3 regions of the Shewanella sp. MR-4 genome follow, and region 2 is predicted to be linked to each of the others. Evidence: predicted binding sites of a transcription regulator. Region 2 holds the regulator's gene; each other region holds the start of a gene.
What was found. The regulator ArgR, encoded in region 2, controls arginine synthesis, uptake and breakdown. The targets are predictions, from matches to a motif close to ANTGAATANNTATTCANT.
Positions count from the first base shown of each region.

Region 1: argC (N-acetyl-gamma-glutamyl-phosphate reductase) is a predicted target of ArgR. The motif match lies at 3,504-3,521, and genes of this name have one in related genera.
Region 3: SHEWMR4_RS05535 (YjiH family protein) is a predicted target of ArgR. The motif match lies at 3,242-3,259, and genes of this name have one in related genera.

Region 1 covers NC_008321.1:4,423,411-4,431,200, reverse strand. The annotation lists gene SHEWMR4_RS19370 (DUF1439 domain-containing protein) at 1-418, opposite strand, end outside; gene ppc (phosphoenolpyruvate carboxylase) at 418-3,087, opposite strand; gene argC (N-acetyl-gamma-glutamyl-phosphate reductase) at 3,753-4,733, shown strand; gene argB (acetylglutamate kinase) at 4,765-5,547, shown strand; gene SHEWMR4_RS19350 (ornithine carbamoyltransferase) at 5,560-6,465, shown strand; gene SHEWMR4_RS19345 (argininosuccinate synthase) at 6,526-7,749, shown strand.
Region 2 covers NC_008321.1:3,984,805-3,992,594, reverse strand. The annotation lists gene ggt (gamma-glutamyltransferase) at 1-921, shown strand, start outside; gene SHEWMR4_RS17475 (Dyp-type peroxidase) at 1,128-2,069, shown strand; gene SHEWMR4_RS17470 (LysR family transcriptional regulator) at 2,134-3,036, opposite strand; gene SHEWMR4_RS17465 (NAD(P)-dependent oxidoreductase) at 3,140-3,772, shown strand; gene argR (transcriptional regulator ArgR) at 4,025-4,495, opposite strand; gene mdh (malate dehydrogenase) at 4,786-5,721, shown strand; gene SHEWMR4_RS17450 (thiol-disulfide oxidoreductase DCC family protein) at 5,801-6,190, opposite strand; gene folM (dihydromonapterin reductase) at 6,401-7,120, shown strand; gene SHEWMR4_RS17440 (5-formyltetrahydrofolate cyclo-ligase) at 7,260-7,790, opposite strand, start outside.
Region 3 covers NC_008321.1:1,237,946-1,245,735, forward strand. The annotation lists gene SHEWMR4_RS05530 (hypothetical protein) at 589-1,260, shown strand; gene SHEWMR4_RS05535 (YjiH family protein) at 1,803-3,161, opposite strand; gene SHEWMR4_RS05540 (DUF998 domain-containing protein) at 3,865-4,572, shown strand; gene SHEWMR4_RS05545 (U32 family peptidase) at 4,602-5,471, opposite strand; gene ubiU (ubiquinone anaerobic biosynthesis protein UbiU) at 5,502-6,503, opposite strand; gene ubiT (ubiquinone anaerobic biosynthesis accessory factor UbiT) at 6,642-7,178, shown strand; gene SHEWMR4_RS05560 (YfhL family 4Fe-4S dicluster ferredoxin) at 7,264-7,515, opposite strand; gene yegQ (tRNA 5-hydroxyuridine modification protein YegQ) at 7,519-7,790, opposite strand, start outside.

The sequences.
Region 1 (7,790 bases), 440 kb from region 2:
TTAAGTAGCCCATAACCTGTGGCGTCGCACTACTGATGGCTTTCTCGATATCCTTAGGGGTTGATTCTACTTTCACCAATTCAAGCTGGCGCAGGTAGACGCTGTGGGTGGCACTGTCATACCAAGGCTTGGCCTCAAAGGTGGTTGAAAGCTGCGCCTTCAACTGAAAAATAGGATTAGTGATGGACACTTGAGTGGCCGCACTGACGCTCATAGTGTCAGGCTTTTCGCCGAGTCTGACACTGATGTCGTTAATGCGCACTTGCGCGCCCACGAGTTGATTACCTTGCTTCACCTCAAAGTGGATCTCTTTGCTGAGATACTGCTCCATTTCATGCTCGCTGATACTGTACTGCGTGACGCAGCCGCCAAGCAGTACAGATAATCCCAAGCAAAGGCTAAGCGTGAGTTTTTTCATTAACCTGTGTTTCTCATGCCCGCCGCGACACCAGCAATCGTCAGCATTAAGGCGAGTTGCACGTGTTCGGAAGCGGGAGCTTCGGTTGTTTCCTTACGAGTACGAGCCAATAACTCGGTCTGCAGGAAGTTTAATGGATCGATATAGGGATTTCGCAGTTTGACTGATTCGCGATTCCACGGTGTATGCGCCATTAAGGTATCCGATTTAGTCAGCTCCAGCACCACTTTAATACCGAGATCTAAACGCTGGCGTAAAGTTTCGCCTAAGTGGTGAAGATTGGGCGGAACTAAGCAGGTTTCATAGTAACGCGCCAAGTTAGGTTCAGCCTTGGCGTATACCATTTCCAGCATGGAAATCCGCGTGCTAAAGAAGGGCCATTCGCGCTCCATATCCTGTAGCAAGCCCATTTCGCCACGTTGGCAGGCAGCCTGCAATGCTTCACCAGCGCCGAGCCATGCTGGCAACATTAAGCGGTTTTGAGACCAAGCGAAAATCCAAGGAATGGCACGTAAGCTCTCGATACCGCCATCGACACGGCGTTTTGCCGGGCGACTACCTAATGGTAGTTTGCCCAGTTCAACCTCTGGAGTGGCTGCACGGAAATAAGGCACAAAATCAGGCTCTTCACGGACAATACCGCGGTAAGCACTCACTGACTCCTCAGCAATACGCTCCATACAATTGCGCCATTCCTGCTTAGGCTCGGGCGGCGGAAGCAAGGTCGCTTCTAACACCGCTGAGGTGTACAGGGCTAAGCTTTGCACCGCCAATTTAGGCAGGCCGAACTTAAAGCGGATCATCTCACCTTGTTCGGTAACGCGAATACGACCATCAACTGAGCCGAGCGGTTGCGACAGAATCGCTTTGTGAGCTGGGCCGCCGCCACGACCAATACTGCCACCACGACCATGGAACAGCGTCAGCTTAACGCCAGCCTGTTTACAGACGGCGACTAACTGCTCCTGTGCGCGATATTGCGCCCAAGCGGCCGCCATTACACCCGCGTCTTTGGCCGAGTCTGAATAACCGATCATCACCTCTTGCATACCTTTGGTGTAACCACGGTACCAGTCGATATCGAGCAGTGCGGTAATACACTCGGCGGCGTTATTTAAGTCGCTTAAGGTTTCAAAAAGCGGCACAACGCGCATTGGATGAGTGCAGCCGGTTTCTTTGAGCAGTAATAATACGGTTAATACATCTGAAGGCTTGCTCGCCATGGAAATCACATAGGAGCCCAACGCCTTCGCCGGATGTTTAGCAATTAAACGGCAAGTGTTAAGTACTTCGGCCACATCGGCAGAAGGTTGCCAGTTGCTTGGGATCAGCGGGCGACGGTTACTGAGTTCACGCAGCAAGAAGGCTTGTTTTTCGGTTTCATCCCAATGATTAAAGTCACCCATACCTAAATAGCGGGTTAACTCGGCAAGTACATCGCAGTGGCGGCCTGCGTCTTGGCGGATGTCGAGCCTTAACATATGGATGCCAAAACAAGCGAGACGGCGCAGAATGTCGAGGAGTAAACCATTAGCAATCAAACGCATGCCGCAATCACATAGACTCTTGTATAGCATCTCTAGCGGCGCTTTCAGATCGCTTTCTTGCCAAATCAGCGTCGATTTATCGACTTCTGGGTTATGGCCCTCGATGCGGGCGTTTAAGTAGTCGATGGTGTCGCGCAGTTTTTGTCTTAATGAACGCAGCACAAAACGATAGGGTTCGCAGCTATTGTTGGTATACGCCATCAGTTCGCTGTTGGCTTCTTCCATCGATAACTCGCCAACCAGCAACACTATATCCTTGAGGAATAAACGGGCGGCAGCATGGCGATTACGATCTAATACTTCTTGGGTGACTTTAGCGGTCACAAAAGGGTTGCCGTCGCGATCGCCACCCATCCAGCTTGAGAAGCGCACCGGTGCGATATCGATAGGTAATTGCTGGCCTGTGCGATCTTGTACTTGATCGTTGAGCTGCCTTAAAAAGTCGGGGACAGCATGCCAGAGGGATTCTTCAATGGTGGATAATCCCCAGCGGGCTTCGTCCACAGGTGTTGGGCGTTCACGGCGAATTTCATTGGTGTGCCAGATTTGGGCGATTAACTGACGCAGACGCAGATTAATTTGGCGGCGCTCTCTGTCCGACAGTTGATTGTTTTCTTGCTCGGCGAGGCAATCCACAATTGCTGCATATTTTTGGATCAGTGTGCGGCGAGAGATTTCCGTTGGATGCGCGGTGAGGACTAAGTCGATATCCAGCGTTTTTAAGCAATCCAACATTTTGGTTTGATCGATACGGCCATTAAGCATGCGGCCAAGCAACTGTTCGACCGGATCCGGTACGCAAACCAGCTCATCGCAGTTACGGCTAATAGTATGAAATTGTTCGGATAAGTTTGCTAAGTTGAGGAATTGGTTAAAGGCTTTAGCAAAAGGCACTAACTCTTCATCGGGGAGTGCGGTCAGCAGTTCTAGCATTTGCTCCCGTGCTGCTTCATCGCCACGGCGGGAATCTTTTGCGAGTTTACGAATTTGCTCAACCTTCTCGAGGAAAGAATCGCCGAGGTGGGTGCGCATCGTATCGCCCAAGATCTGCCCTAACATACTCACGTTCGATCTTAACGACGCATACATGTCGGTCACATTGTCTGCCACATTACCTGCCATAGTTACTCCGAATTGAAAAATATAAAAATCCGCAATATACCCAAACAACCTTTAGGTGATGAGAGTCTTCAGGTCGCTTGGGTATATAGCCCGCTAGCACAATACCCACCACTGAGGGCAATGGTCAACAGCAGAACTTATAACTTATACGACTGGCTTATCTTATATGCAACTAATCACGATAATTGTTGAAGAATATTCAATATAAATGCGAGCTAACGCAATATTTTATTATGTTTAGTGGAAGTGAATATGAACTGCATCATTTTCGGCTTTGCGGGTATGTGTATTCGGTGTTAATAAAAAGGACTGATTTTTCAGTCTTTCATCCATAGATAACTGAGTTATTAAGCAGTTAGTGAAGTATTGTGTTATTTGCTAAGCGTGCTCGAACGCAGATAAAAGACAAAATTTAATAAAAATATATATTCACATATATTGCATAAATAGATCTTTGTGGTAGTCTAGCCAGCAGTTGAGATGAGTCACCCCTTGTGACCTGTAGAGTAAATATCATGATGTATAGCGTTAAGCCGTCAGTGAATAAAATAACGACCCATTACGATTTCCTACGACGATAGTCTTGTCATCATAGATATACGCTGGTGCGTGTACGCTATTCATCTATTCTTTAAGTCTCTTTGATTCGGTTTATAAAAATACATATGAAAAACATCGCCATTATCGGTGCCAGTGGTTACACAGGCGCACAACTAACAGCTTTAGTCCATGCGGAGTCTGAATTATCGATTCAAGGTCTGTATGTCTCTGAAAATAGTTTAGATAAAGGTAGAGCTTTAGCAGATTTGTACCCTGTCTACAGCCACATTGATTTAGCTCTGTCACCACTGACTGAAGAAGCGAAGGCGAAGATCGTCGCCGAGGCGGATGCCGTGGTGTTAGCGACCGAACATTCGGTGAGTTTGCATTTAGCGGCGTGGTTCTATAACCAAGGTTTAGCCGTGTTTGACTTAAGCGGTGCCTATCGTTTCAGCGATGTGGCGCAGTACCCTAAGTGGTACGGTTTTGAGCACGAATATCCTGAAGTGTTGGCCAAGGCCGTCTATGGTCTAGCCGAGTGGAATGCCAAAGAAGTCGCCGCGACTAAAATGATTGCTGTGCCAGGTTGTTACCCAACAGCATCATTAACAGCATTGAAACCATTAAAGAATTTACTGACGTCAGCCTATCCAGTGATCAATGCGGTTAGTGGTGTGACGGGCGCGGGTCGTAAGGCGCAGCTGCATACCAGTTTTTGCGAAGTGAGCCTCACACCCTACGGCGTATTAGGCCACAGACATCAACCCGAAATTGCCACTCAACTGGGGCAAGAGGTGATCTTCACGCCGCACCTAGGCAACTTCAAGCGCGGCATTTTAGCGACCATCACGGTACAGCTAAAACCAGGCACTACCACTGCCGATGTGGCTGCGGCATACAGTGTGTATGACCAAGCTCCGCTGGTGACAGTGAAACAGAACCAGTTCCCGAAAGTGGATGATGTGGTGCTGACTCCGAATTGCCACTTAGGTTGGAAGTTTGATGAGAACAGTGGCTACTTAGTGGTTGCCAGTGCCATCGACAATTTGATGAAAGGCGCGGCGAGCCAAGCCCTGCAATGCATAAAGATTCACTTTAACCTTTAACCGTTCATCCTTATTTAAGAGAGTCGTCAAGATGTCTACCAACAACTCAGTATTAGTTCTTAAAGTCGGCGGCGCCCTGCTGCAGTGTGAAATGGGGATGGCGCGTTTAATGGATACCGCGGCAGCAATGATCGCTGATGGTCAGCAAGTGCTGATGGTGCATGGCGGCGGCTGTTTGGTCGATGAGCAATTAGCCGCAAACGGCATGGAAACCGTCAAGTTAGAAGGCCTGCGGGTGACCCCGCCGGAGCAAATGCCGATCATTGCCGGTGCACTGGCCGGAACATCAAACAAGATCCTCCAAGGCGCGGCGACAAAGGCTGGGATTGTGAGTGTGGGCATGAGCTTAGCCGATGGCAACACAGTATCGGCCAAGATCAAAGATGAGCGTTTAGGGTTAGTGGGCGAGGTTTCTCCTAAAGACGCCACTTACCTCAAGTTTATTCTGTCCCAAGGTTGGATGCCGATTTGTAGCTCAATTGCCATGATGGACGATGGTCAAATGCTGAACGTGAACGCCGACCAAGCGGCGACGGTATTAGCTAAGTTGGTCGGTGGCAAGTTGGTGCTGCTATCGGATGTGTCTGGCGTGCTCGATGGTAAAGGTCAATTAATCCCTTCGCTGAATGGTAAGCAGATTGCCGAGTTGGTGAAGCAAGGCGTGATCGAAAAGGGAATGAAAGTCAAAGTAGAAGCTGCGCTCGAAGTGGCGCAGTGGATGGGGCAGGCGGTTCAAGTTGCCTCATGGCGTGATGCAAGCCAATTAGTCGCATTAGCAAAAGGTGAGGCCGTGGGCACACAAATCCAACCATAAGCGGAGTAGGTTATGAAGCATTTACTATCGATAAAAGAGTTAACCCAGCAACAGTTGCTGGATCTGATTACCTTAGCCAAGACGATTAAAGCGAATCCCGCTGAGTATCGTCATGCGCTGGACGGTAAGAGTGTGGTGATGTTATTTGAAAAGCCATCCCTGCGTACTCGTGTTAGCTTCGATATCGGTATTAACAAGCTCGGCGGCCACTGTTTATACCTAGACCAACAAAATGGTGCCTTAGGTAAGCGGGAATCGGTCGCTGACTTTGCTTCTAACCTGTCCTGTTGGGCCGATGCTATTGTGGCGAGAACGTTCTCCCACAAGACCATCGAACAATTGGCCGAGTTTGGCACTGTGCCTGTGATTAATGCGCTTTCGGATTTATATCATCCTTGCCAAGCGCTGGCCGATTTCTTAACTTTGGCCGAGCATTTTGAAAATATCAGTGATGTCAAGTTAGCGTACGTAGGTGACGGTAATAACGTGACGAATTCATTGATGTATTGCGCGGCCATTCTCGGTGCCACCATGACAGTGATCTGCCCAGCGGGTCACTTTCCTGATGGCTACGTCGTGGCCGAAGTACAAGAACTTGCCAGCCGATATGGCGGCAAAGTTGTACTGACTTCAGATATTGGTGCTATCGAAGGTCACGATGCTATCTATACTGATACCTGGATTTCCATGGGTGATCCAACACCGTTAGCGGAAATTAAGGATAAGTTTGCACCTTATCAGGTCAATAAGGGCTTGATGGCGAAAGCGGGTGCTCACTTCTTTATGCACTGCTTACCCGCTCACCGCGGTGTTGAAGTGACCGATGAAGTGATGGATGGCGAAGGCTCTTTGATCCTGCAACAAGCAGAGAATCGGATGCACGCCCAAAACGCAGTACTGGTAACCCTATTTAGTTAATTTAACCCTGTTTAGCAGCCTACTTTCTCCAAGGTGAGAAACGAGTTATAGGAATTTAAGATGTCTATCGAGAACAAAAACACTGGCGTGAAAAAAGTCGTTTTAGCCTATTCGGGTGGTCTAGATACTTCGGCCATTATTCCATGGTTAAAAGAAACCTACGACAACTGTGAGATCATCGCTTTTTGCGCTGACGTAGGTCAGGGTGAAGAAGAATTAGTGGGTCTGACTGAAAAGGCATTAGCTTCTGGCGCATCGGAATGTCATATCGTCGATCTGAAAGAAGAATTCGTTAAAGATTACATCTACCCAACCATGGCAACGGGTGCTATCTACGAAGGTACTTACTTGTTAGGTACTTCAATGGCGCGTCCAATCATCGCAAAGGCGCAGGTTGAAGTAGCACGTAAAGTGGGTGCCGATGCTCTGTGCCACGGTTGTACCGGTAAGGGTAACGACCAAGTGCGTTTCGAAGGTTGCTTTGCGGCATTAGCGCCTGATTTAAAAGTGATTGCACCATGGCGTGAATGGACCATGCAGAGCCGTGAAGATCTGCTGGCTTACTTAGCTGAGCGTAATATCAAGACGTCGGCTTCTGCGACTAAGATCTACAGCCGTGATGCCAACGCATTCCACATTTCCCACGAAGGTGGCGAGTTGGAAGATCCATGGAACGAGCCAAGCAAAGGTGTGTGGACGCTGACTGCCGATCCAGAAGATGCGCCAAACCAAGCAGAATATGTGTCACTCGAAGTCGAACATGGCCGTGTGACCAAAGTAAACGGTGAAGCATTAACACCTTACGCTGCACTGATGAAGCTGAATGCCATCGCTGCACCACATGGCGTGGGTCGTATCGATATCACCGAAAACCGTTTAGTGGGCATGAAGTCTCGTGGTTGTTACGAAACTCCAGGCGGCACTGTGATGTTTGCTGCGCTGCGCGCGATTGAAGAGTTAGTACTGGATAAAACCAGCCGTACTTGGCGCGAGCAAGTGGGTGCCCAAATGGCGCACTTAGTGTACGACGGTCGTTGGTTTACACCTCTGTGTAAGTCGCTGCTGGCGGCATCTGAGTCATTAGCCGAGTCTGTTAACGGTGAAGTTGTGGTTAAACTCTACAAAGGTCACGCGATTGCCGTTAAGAAGCGTTCGCCAAACAGCTTGTACTCAGAAGCATTTGCCACCTTCGGTGAAGATCAAGTGTATGACCAGAAACACGCTGAAGGCTTTATCCGTCTGTACTCGTTAGCAAGCCGCATTCGCGCGCTCAATGCTAAGTAATAGGCTGACTCAAAGGGCGCCTAGCGCCCTTTTTTATATCT
Region 2 (7,790 bases):
AGCGACTGGGTTGAACCCGTATCGGCTAACTACCGTGGCTACGATGTGTGGGAATTGCCGCCTAACGGGCAGGGGATTGCTGCACTACAGATCTTAAAAACCATGGAGCCCTTCGATGTCGCGGCCATGGGCTTTAACAGCCCCGAATATGTGCATTTATTCGTAGAGGCCAAAAAACTTGCCTTTGCCGACCGCGCGAAATTCTATGCCGATATGGCCTTTAATAAAGTGCCAGTTAAAGATCTGATTTCGCAGCAATATAATTACGATCGCGCCAAGCTCATCGACTTAAACAAGGCGGCTAAGAGTGTCGATGCGGGTAATCCTGCGCTGCAACATGGGGATACTGTGTATCTGACAACCGCAGATAAAGACGGCAATATGGTGTCGCTGATCCAGAGTAACTACCGCGGCATGGGCTCAGGTATGACGCCACCGGATCTCGGCTTTGTGCTGCAGGATCGCGGGCAGATGTTCGATCTCACCGAAGGTCGTTTCAACACCTACGCGCCGGGTAAGCGCCCCTTCCATACCATTATTCCCGCCTTTGTAACTAAAGACGGTAAACCTTGGCTAAGTTTTGGGGTGATGGGCGGTGCAACGCAGCCGCAAATGCACGCGCAGATCATTGTTAATCTGATTGATTTTAAAATGAACTTGCAAGAAGCGGGCGATGCCCCCAGAATTTTGCACACAGGTTCGACCGAGCCTACGGGCGAGGTGATGAATGACGGTGGCTATGTGAGCTTGGAATCAGGCTTCCCCGTTGAAACTCGCCGTGAGCTGATTAAGAAAGGCCATGTGCTCCGCGATGGGCTTGGTGATTTTGGCGGATATCAAGCCATTGGTTTTAATGCTGAAACGGGCGTTTACCGCGGCGCCTCCGAAAGCCGTAAAGACGGTTATGCCGCGGGTTACTAAGGCATAATTTGCTTGCGGCGTAATGAGCGCCGAAGCTTGCGCAAGACTGATTGACGAGGCGTAATGGCCTCGTCAATTTTTATATTCCAGTCTACAAACGTGTTTACATTACAAAGACGGACAAACTGTGCGTTACTTAATGTCATTTTCAGGTAAAGTTGCGGATAATATTGCCGAAAATGAATCGACAAAAGGGTGATAACCAGATGGATATTCAAAATATGCCGCGTGAACAGTTGGGTGTGTGTGCAGAGGGAAACTTACATAGCGTCTATTTGATGTTTAATGCGAGCGACAACGATAACGTTGAATCGCAATTGCGTCCCTGTATTGCCAACGTTGCGCAGTATATTTATGAGTTGACGGATCAATATTCCGACAGCGCATTCAATGGTTTTGTGGGCATAGGCGCCAACTATTGGGACAGCCTCTATCCTGATGCTCGCCCCGAAATGCTCAAACCATTCCCAGCGATGCAAGCGGGTAACCGTGAGGCACCTGCGATCGAATACGATCTGTTTGTGCACATTCGCTGCGACCGCTACGACATTTTGCATTTAGTCGCCAACGAAATCAGCCAAATGTTCGAAGACTTAGTCGAGTTAGTCGAAGAGGAACGCGGCTTTAGATTTATGGATAGTCGCGACTTAACGGGCTTTGTCGATGGCACCGAAAACCCTAAAGGACGCCATCGTCAAGAGGTCGCCTTAGTCGGGGATGAAGATCCTGAATTTAAAGGCGGCAGCTACATTCACGTGCAAAAGTACGCCCACAACTTGAGTAAGTGGCATAGATTACCGCTTAAAAAGCAAGAAGATATTATCGGTCGCACCAAACAAGACAATATCGAATACGAGTCCGAAGATAAGCCATTAACTAGCCATATCAAGCGGGTAAACCTCAAGGATGACAACGGCAAGTCGATTGAGATTTTGCGCCAGAGCATGCCTTACGGCTCGCTCAAGGAGCAGGGGCTGATGTTTATTTCAACCTGCCGTACGCCAGAGCACTTCGAAAAGATGCTCCACAGCATGGTGTTTGGCGATGGTGCGGGTAATCACGACCATTTGATGCACTTCACCAGTGCCTTGACGGGCTCTTCTTTCTTCGCCCCAAGCTTAGATTTTTTGATGCAATTCGATAATTAAGCCTGCGTAAAACCTTAGATAACGCACTGAGCCTTAAAGCCTCAGTGCGTTTTTGTTTGTAGGCTTAACTCGATGCCGTCCACTTACTGAGATCCTGTTGCCATTGCTGGGCGGTACAATCGATAAAGGCGCGCACCAGCGCTTGTTGATAACTGCGGGAGAGGTACACAGCCCAAAGGGTTTGCCCTGGCGCAGTGTATGCTGGGAGCACTTCTTGTAGTTGGCCGCTGGCCAGATAGGGATTAGCTAAGTCGCAGGGCAAGTAGGCTATGCCATGCCCGCGCAATGCGGCGCTGACGAGGACTCCCATTTCATTCGCCATCAGATTCCCCATAGGTTTAATCAGCTCACTCTGTTGCTCCTTGAGTAGCTGCCAATGTTGCTGCGAACTATGGATAAGGCAATTATGGCTGAGCAAATCGTTAGGGACGGTTAGCGACTCGGCTTGAGCCAAGTAACTGGGCGCGGCGCACAGCACGGCATCTATGTTCATCAGTTTGCGGGCAATCAAATTCTCATCGGGCTGCTCGGTATAGCGCAGTGCCACGTCCACCCGCTCATCCACTAATTGAGCAAAACTGTCCGACATTAACAGCTGAATATTGACCTTAGGGTGTAATTTTATAAAGCGATCGACCACATCAAATAGACTGTGTTGCCCAAGTCCGACGGGCGTGGCAATACGAATACTGCCAACTAATTCGGTGTTATGGCTATGGGCGCGGCTTTCCATTGCGGCGACTTCGCTCAGCACTCGCTGACAATATTGCAGGGCTTCTTCACCCTGTAGAGTGAGGCTCACGCTGCGGGTCGTGCGGTGCAGTAAACGTAAACTTAGCCACTGCTCAATTTCTTGAATATGACGTGAAACCTGTAGGCGACTCAGATCGAGGTGTTCTGCGGCCTTAGTAAAGCTGCCACAGTTGGCCACTTCGATAAAACTACGCATGGCGGCGATTTTATCCATTAGTATCTCAATCTGAAACAATCATGCTCATTTATCGATATTTATCACGAGAAGTGTCGCAAGTAAACTGGTCTCAATTTAAATCAGTAGCGAGACTTATCAAATGAAAATTGCAGTATTAGGTGCATCAGGTTGGATTGGCGGAACCATTTTTAACGAGGCGCGAAGCCGTGGTCATGAAGTGGTTGCCTTAGTGCGTGACCCAAGCAAGCTTGGCGAAACCGAGGCAGAAGTGCGTAGTGTCGACCTGACTCAGCCATTGGAAGCCGACACATTTGCAGGTGTCGATGTAGTGATTGCCGCAGTGGGTGCGCGCGCCGAGCAGAACCATGGCATAGTCGCGAAGACGGTCAATAATCTGTTAGCCGTGTTGCCACAGGCAAAAGTGCCTCGTCTACTTTGGGTCGGTGGTGCAGGTAGTTTAGAAGTTGCGCCGGGAGTGACCTTAGTGTCTACGCCAGATTTCCCGCCCGCCTATAAGGATGAAGCCTTGGCTCAAGGTGAGGCATTGAAGGCATTTCGCGCCGCTAACACCATTGTTAACTGGACTTTTGTCAGCCCTGCGGCAGAAATCTACCCAGGTGCCAGTGAAGGCCCATACCGTTTAGGTGGCGATAGCTTCTTTACCGATGCGAATGGCCAGAGCAAGATTTCTGTGGCCGACTACGCCAAAGCGATGCTCGATGAAGCAGAAAAAGCGGCGCATCTTAATCAAAGGATCAGTGTGGCCTACTAAGGCTGACGATCTTAGCACTACCGGCTAAGTCGACGAACTCAGGTTTGTGAGCTCAGGTTTGTGAGCTCAGGTTTGTAAGCTCAGGTTTGTAAGCTTGGGGTGACGAGTGTTTGTTCTCGGTGTGCGTCATCCAAACCAACAGATAGGTCTTGTGCTGTAACGTAATTGGGACAAAAGCACTGAAACGAGGGCAATGTTGGACTGAAAAGCGTACAGATAAAACAGAACAGGTCAGCAAGCTGACCTGTTTTTTTATTCTGCGTAGTTGAATAAAGATTTGATGGTTTCCAAGGTATCGGCGATATCTTGGATGCTGGATGGACAGATAAAGATAGTGTCGTCTCCGGCAATGGTCCCCAAAATCCCTTCTGGTTTACCGATGGAATCCAATAAACGGGCAATTAATTGCGCGGCGCCAGGGCTGGTGCGAACGACAATCATGGCTTGGTTATGGTCAACATCGAGTACTAAGTTCTTTAACGGGCTGCCTGCGGTAGGCACGCCGAGTTCGGCGGGTAAGCAATAAACCATCTCCTGCTTAGCGTTGCGGGTGCGCACTGCACCGAACTTGCTCAGCATCCGAGACACTTTCGATTGGTTAATATTGCTAAAGCCTTCTGCTTGTAAAGCGGCGACAATTTCACTCTGGGAGCCAAAGCGCTCCTCTTTTAAAATCGCCTTAAAAATTCTAACAAGGTCATCCTGATTCTTGGTCGTTTGCATAGTCTTATTCTTTATTCAAAAAAACAGGCGTATTTTGAATAGTTTTGGCCAAAGTGTCAACAAATAACCATTATGACTGAATAAAAATGCAATTTATGGATGGCTAGATAGCCGTGTTGTCGGTATTGATATTGAACTAGAGTAAATATTCAACATTGGAATGCTCAGTTTCGCTAAAACTTTGTCTCCACGACTAAGGGATAATTGAAATTAACGTGACATTCCAGTAATGTGACGCCAACGGAAATTAGATCCATGTCACACATATCCGAGAAATAACGGAGATAACTATGAAAGTTGCTGTACTTGGTGCTGCTGGTGGTATCGGCCAGGCTCTTGCCCTACTGTTAAAAACTCAACTGCCTGCGGGTTCACAATTGTCTCTATACGATATCGCACCGGTAACTCCGGGTGTTGCGGTTGACTTGAGCCACATCCCAACTGCTGTTGAAATCAAAGGTTTTGCTGGCGAAGATCCAACACCTGCACTGGTTGGTGCTGATGTTGTATTGATCTCTGCTGGTGTTGCACGTAAGCCAGGTATGGATCGCTCAGATCTGTTCAATATCAACGCAGGTATCGTACGTAACCTGATCGAGAAAGTGGCAGTAACTTGCCCTAAAGCGTTAGTGGGTATCATCACTAACCCAGTAAACACTACTGTTGCTATCGCGGCTGAAGTGTTGAAGAAAGCCGGTGTTTACGACAAGAACCGTCTGTTCGGTGTGACGACTCTGGACGTTATCCGTTCTGAAACCTTTATCGCTGAATTAAAAGGCTTAAACGTTGCTGACGTTAAAGTGAACGTGATCGGCGGCCACAGTGGCGTGACTATTCTGCCATTACTGTCTCAAGTTGAAGGCGTGACTTTCTCTGATGAAGAAGTGGCTTCTCTGACCAAGCGTATCCAAAACGCGGGTACTGAAGTGGTTGAAGCTAAAGCCGGTGGCGGAAGCGCGACTCTGTCTATGGGTCAAGCGGCTTGCCGTTTCGGTATGTCTCTGGTTCGTGGTCTGCAAGGCGAAGCTAACATCGTTGAATGTGCCTATGTTGACGGCGGCAGCGAGCACGCAGAATTCTTCGCTCAACCAGTGCTGTTAGGCAAAAACGGTATCGAAAAAGTACTGCCTTACGGTGAAGTGAGCGCATTCGAAGCTAACGCCCGTGATTCTATGTTAGATACGCTGAAAGGCGATATCAAACTAGGCGTTGATTTCGTTAAGTAATCCATCTGGATTATCAAAAAACGGAGCCTAATGGCTCCGTTTTTTTATGGGCTAAATGTGAGTTCTTACTTGAGGCTAGCTACTTAGGCAGTTGGCATTGATTGTCGCAGCGCGCCTTGCCTGTCAATAGGTAAGAGATGCGGTATCTGTGCTTGGCGAAGCGAAGATACGTCCAGTCCGCAACGGGTTTGATAAGGGGAAGTCGTAGCATCTGCACCCAAGGGCGCGTACCCGTTAATTCCCAAGCCTTACAAGTCACATCGAGTCCGAGCAAAATCTCACCCGACGCCGTTTCACCATGAAGAATGGTATTGGCGTACTCTTTATCGATATAGCCGAATCGAGCGCCAAAATGCTCGGCATTAAGATCCACAAGTTCGATGCGATCATCGGGATCGCGCGCTTTAAGCTGACGCATTTCGGCGCTACATAAAGGGCAATTACCGTCGTAAAAAATCCGCAGTTCCATAGGGCTTCCTCGATTAAGCTGGCCTTGAGTATACGCGGGCGCCATCATTTTAGATCTTAATCATGCAGCCTTTAATGCCTTAATGATTAGGTGCAGGATGATAAAGACAGTAACATTCTGCGTATTACACTGTTTTATTGATGATTTACTTAACAAGATTTGCCCTACATTGAACGCATAAGCCCGTATTCGGCAAATAACAGGATGAATATGACAGCTCCCATTATTATCACAGGTGTGGGTAAACGCATTGGCTACGCCCTCGCGAAACACTTGCTCGCCCAAGGGCACAAGGTGATTGGCACCTATCGCAGCCATTATCCCAGCATCGATGAGTTGCAGTCTTTGGGCGCGACCTTAATCCAATGCGACTTCTACGATAATACGCAGCTCCAAACCCTGATTGAGCAATTGAGCCAATATCCCAAAATCCGCGCCATTATCCATAACGCCTCTGACTGGCTGCCAGATAACAGCCCAAGCCTTGCCGCCCATGAAGTCATGCAGCGCATGATGCAGGTGCATGTGAGCGTGCCCTATCAAATGAACTTGGCCTTAGCCTCGCAGCTGCGAGCGGGAGCCGAGGGCGAGATTGGCGCCAGCGATATTATCCATTTCACCGATTATGTGGCCGAAAAGGGCAGCGCCAAGCACATGGCTTACGCGGCCAGCAAGGCGGCACTGGATAACTTAACCTTATCCTTTGCGGCAAAATTGGCACCTGAGGTCAAAGTGAATGCGATTGCTCCTGCGATGATCCTCTTTAATCCAAGCGATGATGAAGCCTATCGGCAAAAGACCTTGGCTAAGGCCATCTTGCCAAAAGAAGCTGGAAATCAGGAGATTATCGCCTTAGTGGATTATCTATTGGCGAGCCGCTACGTCACAGGGCGTAGCCACAATGTCGATGGTGGGCGGCATTTAAAGTAAAAAGAATCTAGAACGGCCTGCGGCCTCTAGAATGCCATTGCATGGCTCTAGAATCTAGATTCAATCAAGAAGAAGTCGTTATGGAGCGATGCTCTGCTTTTTCTAGCAGCGAAGCGCTCTAGCTTCTAGCACCTACTTTTCAAAACTCCCATTCTCTGCTTGGGGTGATGATAGCCGGTAAGGGCACATCCCAATGCTCGCAGGGCAGGGCCGTGACCTGTTGGCAATCATGGGCGTAACCCATGGGCAGAGGTTTACCTTTGGCGTGCCAATTGGCTAATGTTCTGTCGTAATAGCCACCGCCCATGCCCATACGATTGCCTTTGATATCGAAGGCAACCAGCGGGGTGACCACCACATCGAGTCGCTCAATCGGCATCACGGCGCGCACATCCAACTTAGGCTCTAAAATGCCAAATTGATTCGGCTGCATTGGCGAGTCGGCGTGGTAATGCAAAAACAATAATTGCCCTGCATTAAAGGGGTGGAGCCGTGGCAGATAGGTTTGAATCCCCTGTCGCCAAAGCGCTGCGATCAGCGGAGCGGTTGCCAATTCACCATCGTGGGTGAGGTAAAGTGCGACATGCTGGGCATTCAGCGCGCTAAGTTTTTCGAGCATTCGCTGACTGGCGGCAAGGCTCGCCTCAGTCTGCACTTCAATCGGCAGCGA
Region 3 (7,790 bases), 2.0 Mb from region 2:
TCACCCTATGCGGCTGTTGACTGCCTTAGAGATTAGTGATGGGCTTTGACTGAATGATGAAGCTTAAGTGACATGCAGATGACAGCAAGGGCGATTGGGCTGGAGTTAACCCAACAAGATTCCGTTCTGGGTGCATTGACTGTCGATAGATTGAGTTAACTCATTTTTGCCCCATTCCGAGTTTCGGCTCGTTAGCTCAACCGAAAATTCCCACACCTACTGCCATACATATTCTTATCTATTTGCCTATGTTTGGCCTTACCAGAAATCGACTAACAATGTATGGGTATACAGTCGTATTTAAATTTAGGTATTTTGGTATGATTTTAAGACAAAATCAGTGCGCACTAATTCCATTCGCAATAAATAAAACGCTATAAAATCAATTGACTATAGAGGCTGAGTTTTAGTTAATAGGTTTGGAAAACGCGCATGCGCGTTTTTCCAGATGGTGTATTAAACAAAAAGCTGATAAGTTCTTTGCATACAGATAGTTAACCGTGCGCGTTTTCACTGGTCCAACGAGGTAAACGCGCATGCGCATGAATAAAATGTTAGCCAAATCAATCAAATTTCAGTAGGTTTTGAATGAATAGAAAACATGAGCAATCGATAGCTGACAGTTTCTCGAATCATTTTACGAGATATGCGGCTACTCAAGGAAGACAGATCAATAGGTGCAGCCTCGACGGGCAAGATGCGATTCTAGGTGCGGACTATATTTTCACAGATACGTCAAACTTTGCTCTCATTGAGTTCAAATATGAAGAACGAGATATTAGGGCTGAAGGTCGTAAGCCTCTTCGCTCTCAATTGTGTGTCCGTCTTGACCAAGAGCAAAATCGGCAGATTCAGAGTTTAAAGTGCCATTATATCGCTTGGTCCCGTAAGAGAAGTAATCGAACTGTGGAGTTAAACCAGTATTATCCTGAGGTCTGCAATAACGCTATATTTACTGATACCAGTTACCCTCAATTGGTACAAGATGAACCTCAAATCCAATCTCGGATCTCAGCAGACGATGCATTTACTAGTTTCTTAAACGGTGATATTGGCTCTAATTACTATACATTTAAGCAATATACAAATTGGTTAATGACCCTAGGCGGACACGAAGGCTCTACTATCGAAGTTATGCTCGATAATCCCGATAGTGATCAACTTGATATTATTGACTTTCCATCAATTGAATTGATGAAAAATTGGCTAGATCACAATAAACCAAGTCGACAAAACACTTATACTCCACCAAGCCCTTAAAAATTTGGCTAACAAAGCATTTAAGAGTGATTCTCAACGCTTGGCATTTTTTATTCCATCGTTGGGTTTCGTGTTTACGGTGGCATGGTTTAGGCTAGGTGGCAGCGTTGCTCACACCTTAATGCGGCGTTAACCCATAGAAATTTTAATCCGAAATTCATTAATCCGAGCTAAAAGTCTAACGCGGAAATGTCCCAAAACATGCTGCGTATTTCTTTTTAAAACTTACAGATTACGCCAACGCTAAATAGGTGAGCCATGGAGGTTTGCGAGACGACCGTCCGCCCCATGGACGGGGCGGTCGAGCATCCACGGATGGACTCGCTGCGTGTCGTCGAGCAAATACCATGGGTCGCCCTTTTATATTGAACGTTCTTTTGTCCCAACTGAGTTATGTGATGATGAGTGGAGTTTGTGCGGCTAACCCACACTCAACGAAGTAATCAAAACTGCTTGTTTGTGTATGAGTTCGTGTTTGAATCAGTATAAAAAAGGGGAGTCAGTTAATCTGACTCCCCTTGATATTTAAGGTGATGTTGCGCTTAGAACAGCAAATGAGCCACGCCGGCAATGACTGGCAGAGTGACTAAGGTACGCAGTACGAACACGACAAAAAGCTCAACAAAATTCACTGGAATTTTACTGCCAATCAGCAGTGCGCCGACTTCACTCATGTAAATCAGCTGGGTTACTGATAAGGCGGCAATCACAAAGCGGGTCATATCCGATTCGATAGAGCTGGCTAAAATCGACGGGATAAACATATCGGCAAAGCCAACAACGATAGTTTTAGAGGCTTCGGTCGCTTCGGGGATATGCAGCAGTTCCAGTAACGGAATAAACGGCATACCTAAGTAATTGAAGATAGGTGTATGCTCGGCGATGATCAGCGCCGTGGTACCAATGGCCATTACCACGGGGAGAATGCCAAACACCATATCGATAACGTTTTTAACGCCTTCATTTAAAACGGCTTTGACACCACCAGCACTGGCAGCTTTCTCGAGTGCTTTATCAAAGCCCCAAGAGAGTGCGCCGTGCCCAGCGGGGATCATCTCATCGTCGGGTTGACGTGGCGTATCGTCGATATAGTTATCTTTCTTCCACGACAGTGGTGGCAGCTTAGGCACAATCACGGCTGCCGCAAAACCCGCTAAACATACTGTCAGGTAGAAGGGCACAAACATATGCTCTAACTTCACCTGTGAGATCACCACTAAGCTGAAGGTAATAGAGACCGCCGAGAAGGTCGTACCGATAACCGCGGCTTCCCTTTGGGTGTAAAAACGCGCTTCGTATTGCTTGCTGGTCAGCAAAATCCCAACGCTGCCGTCACCTAACCAAGAGGCCATACAGTCGATGGCGCTGCGACCTGGTAGGTTAAACACAGGGCGCATTACCTTGGTCAGCAGGGTGCCAAATAGCTCTAATAGACCGAAGTTTAACAGCAGCGGCAGTAGCATACCGGCGAAGATAAACACCGAGAAGAGTACGGGTAACAGGTCGTTCAGTACTAAGGCGCCAGTGCTCGATGAGTGAATGGCTTCGGGGCCAATGCCTAAATAGGTTAGTACGATAAAGATGGCGCCGACCACACGAGTCGTAAGCCACAGCGGGCTGATATTGAGTAAACCATTGAGGAAGTGACTGTTCATCACAAACTTAGGTTTGAGCAACTTAGTCAGCACAGAGGCCGAGGCCATGGCGACGACGATCACTGTCACGATTAAGGTTAATACATCGCTTAACACGCTTTGCAGCGCTTTAGAGATGATTGCGATAGGGATGGTTATCGCGTCGTTGTAGCTGATAGGGGTCATAAACAGCAGCAGACCGATCAGCGAAGGGACGATAAAGGTGAGTATCGTCTTAATGTTGCGGTTTTTATGTTCAGTAGCCAATGGTGTACACCTTAAAGTACGAATCGCACAAATAATCTTGAACAAATTGCCCCTCAAAGCCGCATGTTAGGCGGATATTGGATGCATTTTCATTCAACTCAAAATCGAGAAGGGGGAAGATTACTCGCTTAGCGCTGCCATGTAAAACGATTCGGAAATTTGTTTGAGATAAGCAGCAAAATAGCATAGTTATTTGGGCAATTTCTGAATACTGATCTTGGCGGATTTCGAAGGTTTGTTTTGTTTTTAAACAATAAAATCAATATTTTATGTTTGTGTGTTGTTGCGAGTTTATCGAGTTGTTTTATTCTTGTTCTTGTTAGCATCTAAGGTCGGTTTTGTGCAAATTTTTTCCTTAGATTCTTCGAATATTCAGCTTTTGTTGTTTTTTTGGTCGTTATAGGTAACGGCACTTCAGTCTTAGCTGATGCAATGTGAGCTAGTTAACATCAATTGTCATGGGTTAGTTAACATCGATTAAAATCCATAATTCACTGAATGACTTGTGCATTTTTATGCGATTTTTACTCGCTATTTGCATATTTGAAATTGAAATATGACTAAGTGTAGGGTTGGCAGGGCAGTGACTAAAAAGTCGTAAATAGTGATGAAATAAAATATTTATCCTAAAGAGGATGAACGCCGCTTTAATTCTTTTCAATTCCATGTAAGTTAGTACTACTTTGGTTAGGCTAAATTATCCATGACTGTTACAAAAATGAATGTCGCGACAAGAGGTTTTGCGCTCGCCACTAAGTTTGGTTTTATTGGTATTTTTGGATTATTGCTCGGGATAGGTGTGGCGGTGTTAGGCTTCGAACACACAGAGACCCGATCCTTCAACTTTTTGAATCATACCTTGAGTGAATTAGGCACCTACGGGCATTCATCCCTGGCGGTAGTGCTCAATGGCGGCTTGTTTTTTGGTAGCTTAAGCATTGTTTTTTATTGCCTTTCATCCTTGCAAACCGTGAGTGGTTTTTGGGGATACCCCTTCTTTTGTGCGCTGGCGCTGACGTTTTTAGCTTTGGCCTGTGTGGGGTTGTTTCCGGTCAATGTGTATCACTTGCATATTCTTGCCCTGAAGTGGTTTTTTTACTTCGGCAGCACAAGTGCAATCTGTTATCTGCTGTGGGCTGGGCTTAATTCACAGAGGCGGCAATCCTGGACGCTATTGTTAGCGCTTGTAGTATTGCTGAGCATGATGACCTTTCTCTATGCACCGCTATTAGATCTGGGCTTAACCGAGGGCGACAGGCCTTTCTATCAAGAAATGGTGTTGCAACTGCCTAGGCCCGATTTGTGGTGGCCGGCATTGCTGGAGTGGATTGGGCTTGGGAGTTTATTGGGGTGGACTGTGACGCTGCTGCTAAACCCTAAATGGCTCACTCAGGAGCAAGCTCCCGAGTGAGTGATTTTAGTGATTAACCCATAAAGCTATCAGCTTAAGGATTTCAGTCCCGCCTCGCCAAACCAGTAACCGTTGCAGTGCTCATCGCTTCGAGGAAACTGAGCATCCGTTGCCCCAGTCTTTAACGCCTCGACCAGTGCATCGGCCTTACTGATGCAGGCTAAGCTGCTGGGTGAAACCCGAAATACATCGACGCCCATTTTTATCATTTCATTGAGTTCGCTGCGCAAATCGACACAGTTGGCCGACTGGGTTTGGATGCCGTTTAACCTGAGTAAGGGTTGCGCCTCTTGCGTCTGTGCCAGTAAGCCCTTGCTGTATTGGCGGCAAACGGTTTCGCAGCTGTCCTTCGACAAGTGTTGATGCCTTGCAGTAAAGCAGCGCGCCGAGTGGGCGAGTGGCAAATAGCCATGGCCGAGCACTTCGACTTCGAATGCAGGCTTTTGTGCGACCACTTGGCTAAGCCAAGTCTTTGACAGTTCTACTGGCATCACAAAGCGCTGCATACCAAAGCGCTGCAAAATATCTAAACTGGCGCGATTGTAGTTGTTGATACTGGCGCCGCAGACAAAGGGCAGCTTGTGCTCCTTGGCGAGATACACGGCCGCCATGTCGTTGGCCTCAATGCTAAATTCGCCATTATCGACCTGACGTTTAAGCTCTGTGTATTCAGACGGTGCTTCGATAAGGGCGAGTGTCGACAGCACCACCTCTTTACCCGCAGATTTAAGCATTTTGGCCAGTTCGAGATAGTCGCCAAACTTGAGTTCGCGTCGACGGCTACAAACGGCTTCACCCAAATACACTAACGGGATCTGACTGTTGGCCACTTGTTGGTAAAAGTCGATGACCTGTTGTTTTTCCCAGCAATAGAGCAGTGGGCCGAGGGAAATTTTCATAATCGTTTCTTCTTCTGGTTATCGCTAGGGCTATTGCCAGTCACGCTCGTAGGCGCCTAAGGTGGTAATTTGGCCTTCGGAGACTTTCGCGAGGGCTTGCTCCCAATGGGCCTGAGTCTGGAATTTATCTGGATTATTAAGGTAAGTATCAATCGCTTGACGCCAAACCTTGGTCACTTGCTCCACATAGGCAGGGCTGCGCTGACGCCCCTCAATCTTGAGTGACACTATTCCCGCTTTGGCAAGCTCAGGCAGCAGGCTAAGGGTATTTAAACTGGTGGGAGACTCGAGCAGATATTGCGGTTTATCATCGTCTTGGGTGAGATAACGGCCTTTACAGACGACGGGGTAACCCATTTGTTCATCGAGCCCTGACTTATCAATCAAGACTTCGTTGAGGCGAGTCAATCTGTCTTGGCCCTGTTCCTGCCAGCGCACGTGTTTCGCTGGCGAGCAAGAGCCGCCAGTATTTGGCGATTGGCCAGTGACATAGGAGGATAAGTGGCAGCGGCCTTCGGCCATAATGCACAGGCTGCCAAAGGCAAAGACCTCTAAATCGACTGGGCTGACCTTAGCGAGGTCGCGCACTTGTTTCATCGACAGCACTCTGGGTAATACCACCCGCGCGATATTAAAAGCCTCTTTATAAAAGCTCAGCGCGCCCAAGTTGGTGGCGCTCGCCTGTACCGATAAATGCAGCGGAATATGCGGATATTGCCTGTGGGCATAGTCGAGTAGTGACAGATCGGCGACGATTAAGGCATCGACCCCAATACTGGCCGCCAAGTCGATGGCTTGATACCAGCGGTGTTCCTCATTCGGCTTAGGAAAGGTATTTAAAGTGAGGAAGATTTTCTTGCCCCGCTGATGGGTCAAATCGGCGGCTTCCTGTAATTTTGCGGGGGTGAAGTTTAAGCCCGCGAATGAACGTGCATTGGTATCATCCTTTAACCCAAGGTAGACAGCATCGGCTCCGGCCTGCAGCGCCGACTTTAGCGAGGCCAGGTTTCCTGCTGGACACAACAACTCCATAATGGTGCTCCCGATAAAATAACAGGGGCAGAGTGTAGGGAAGATTGAATGGCGGTGAATTGATTTAAAACAGGTTTAAGATCATAAAATCTCGGTAAACTGGGAGATATAGTGTTTTTTATCCTTAGGTAGCCGCTTATGTCCGCTGTTTTTTCAGCTAATCTTGCAAAACAACTGCTCGAACTCACCCCAAAACTGATCCGTTTGCCACTCTCCAAAGTGCCCTTTAGCCTCAAGGCCAAGGTGCTTAGCCAACTCTTAACACAGCTGCTGGCGCCGCAGGCCGAAGATGGCGAGTTAGCTTTCTTGGCGGACAAGTGGGTTGCGATTCGGGTTGAAGATTTAAATCTGTATTTTGAAGTGAGTTTCGATGGCCGTTGGCAGGTGCGTGAGCTGACCGATGCCCAGGTCAGCTTTAGTGCCAATTCCGCCGAGCTCTTATTGGTCGCTGCGGCAAAAGAAGACCCTGATACACTGTTTTTCCAACGTAAACTGAGCATTGAAGGCGATACCGAGTTAGGGCTTGAGGTGAAAAATCTGCTGCTGAGTATCGAGTTTGCCAGCCTGCCGACACCCATTCGCTTAAGCGTTGAAAAGCTGGCCGATGCCATTGTGCGTTTGCAGCTTGAGGCAAAACCGACGGTGATTTTGGCTAAATCCCCAAGCTTAAGCTGATGCGAACTTGGCTGTAATCAAGTGATAAACAAAAGCCCCGCTGACATTGCGGGGCTTTTGTTTAGCTTGGACGGGCGATACCCACTTAAATTTTTTGCGTGAGTATGGCGAATTTGACCAACAGCTCGTCGTGGGACTCGACGCGGTTAGGGTCGGGGTCAATACAATCAATCGGACAGACGGAGACGCAGGTCGGCTTATCGTAATGGCCTACGCATTCGGTGCAGCGGTCTGGGTCGATTTCATAGATTTCTTCCCCCATGGTGATGGCCTGATTCGGACATTCAGGTTCACACATGTCGCAATTGATGCAGCTGTCGTCGATCAGTAATGCCATGCCTTAGCCTGCTTCGTGTGGGTTACGGGTATCCTGACCTTGGGGCAGGTTACGCAGTAAAATGCCGTGGTTCAGATCAACCTCTTTCGGCACGGGCAAGTAAACGGTATGGCCCGAACCTAATCCCGCTTCAACCGATTCGGCTTTGCGGTTCTCGAGTTGCTCGATGGTGAGGCTGATATTGCCCTGTGGCGTCATTAATTCAACACTATCACCGACAGAGAATTTGTTCTTCACTTCGATTTCGGCAAGGCCAGCCAGATTGCGTTTACCGG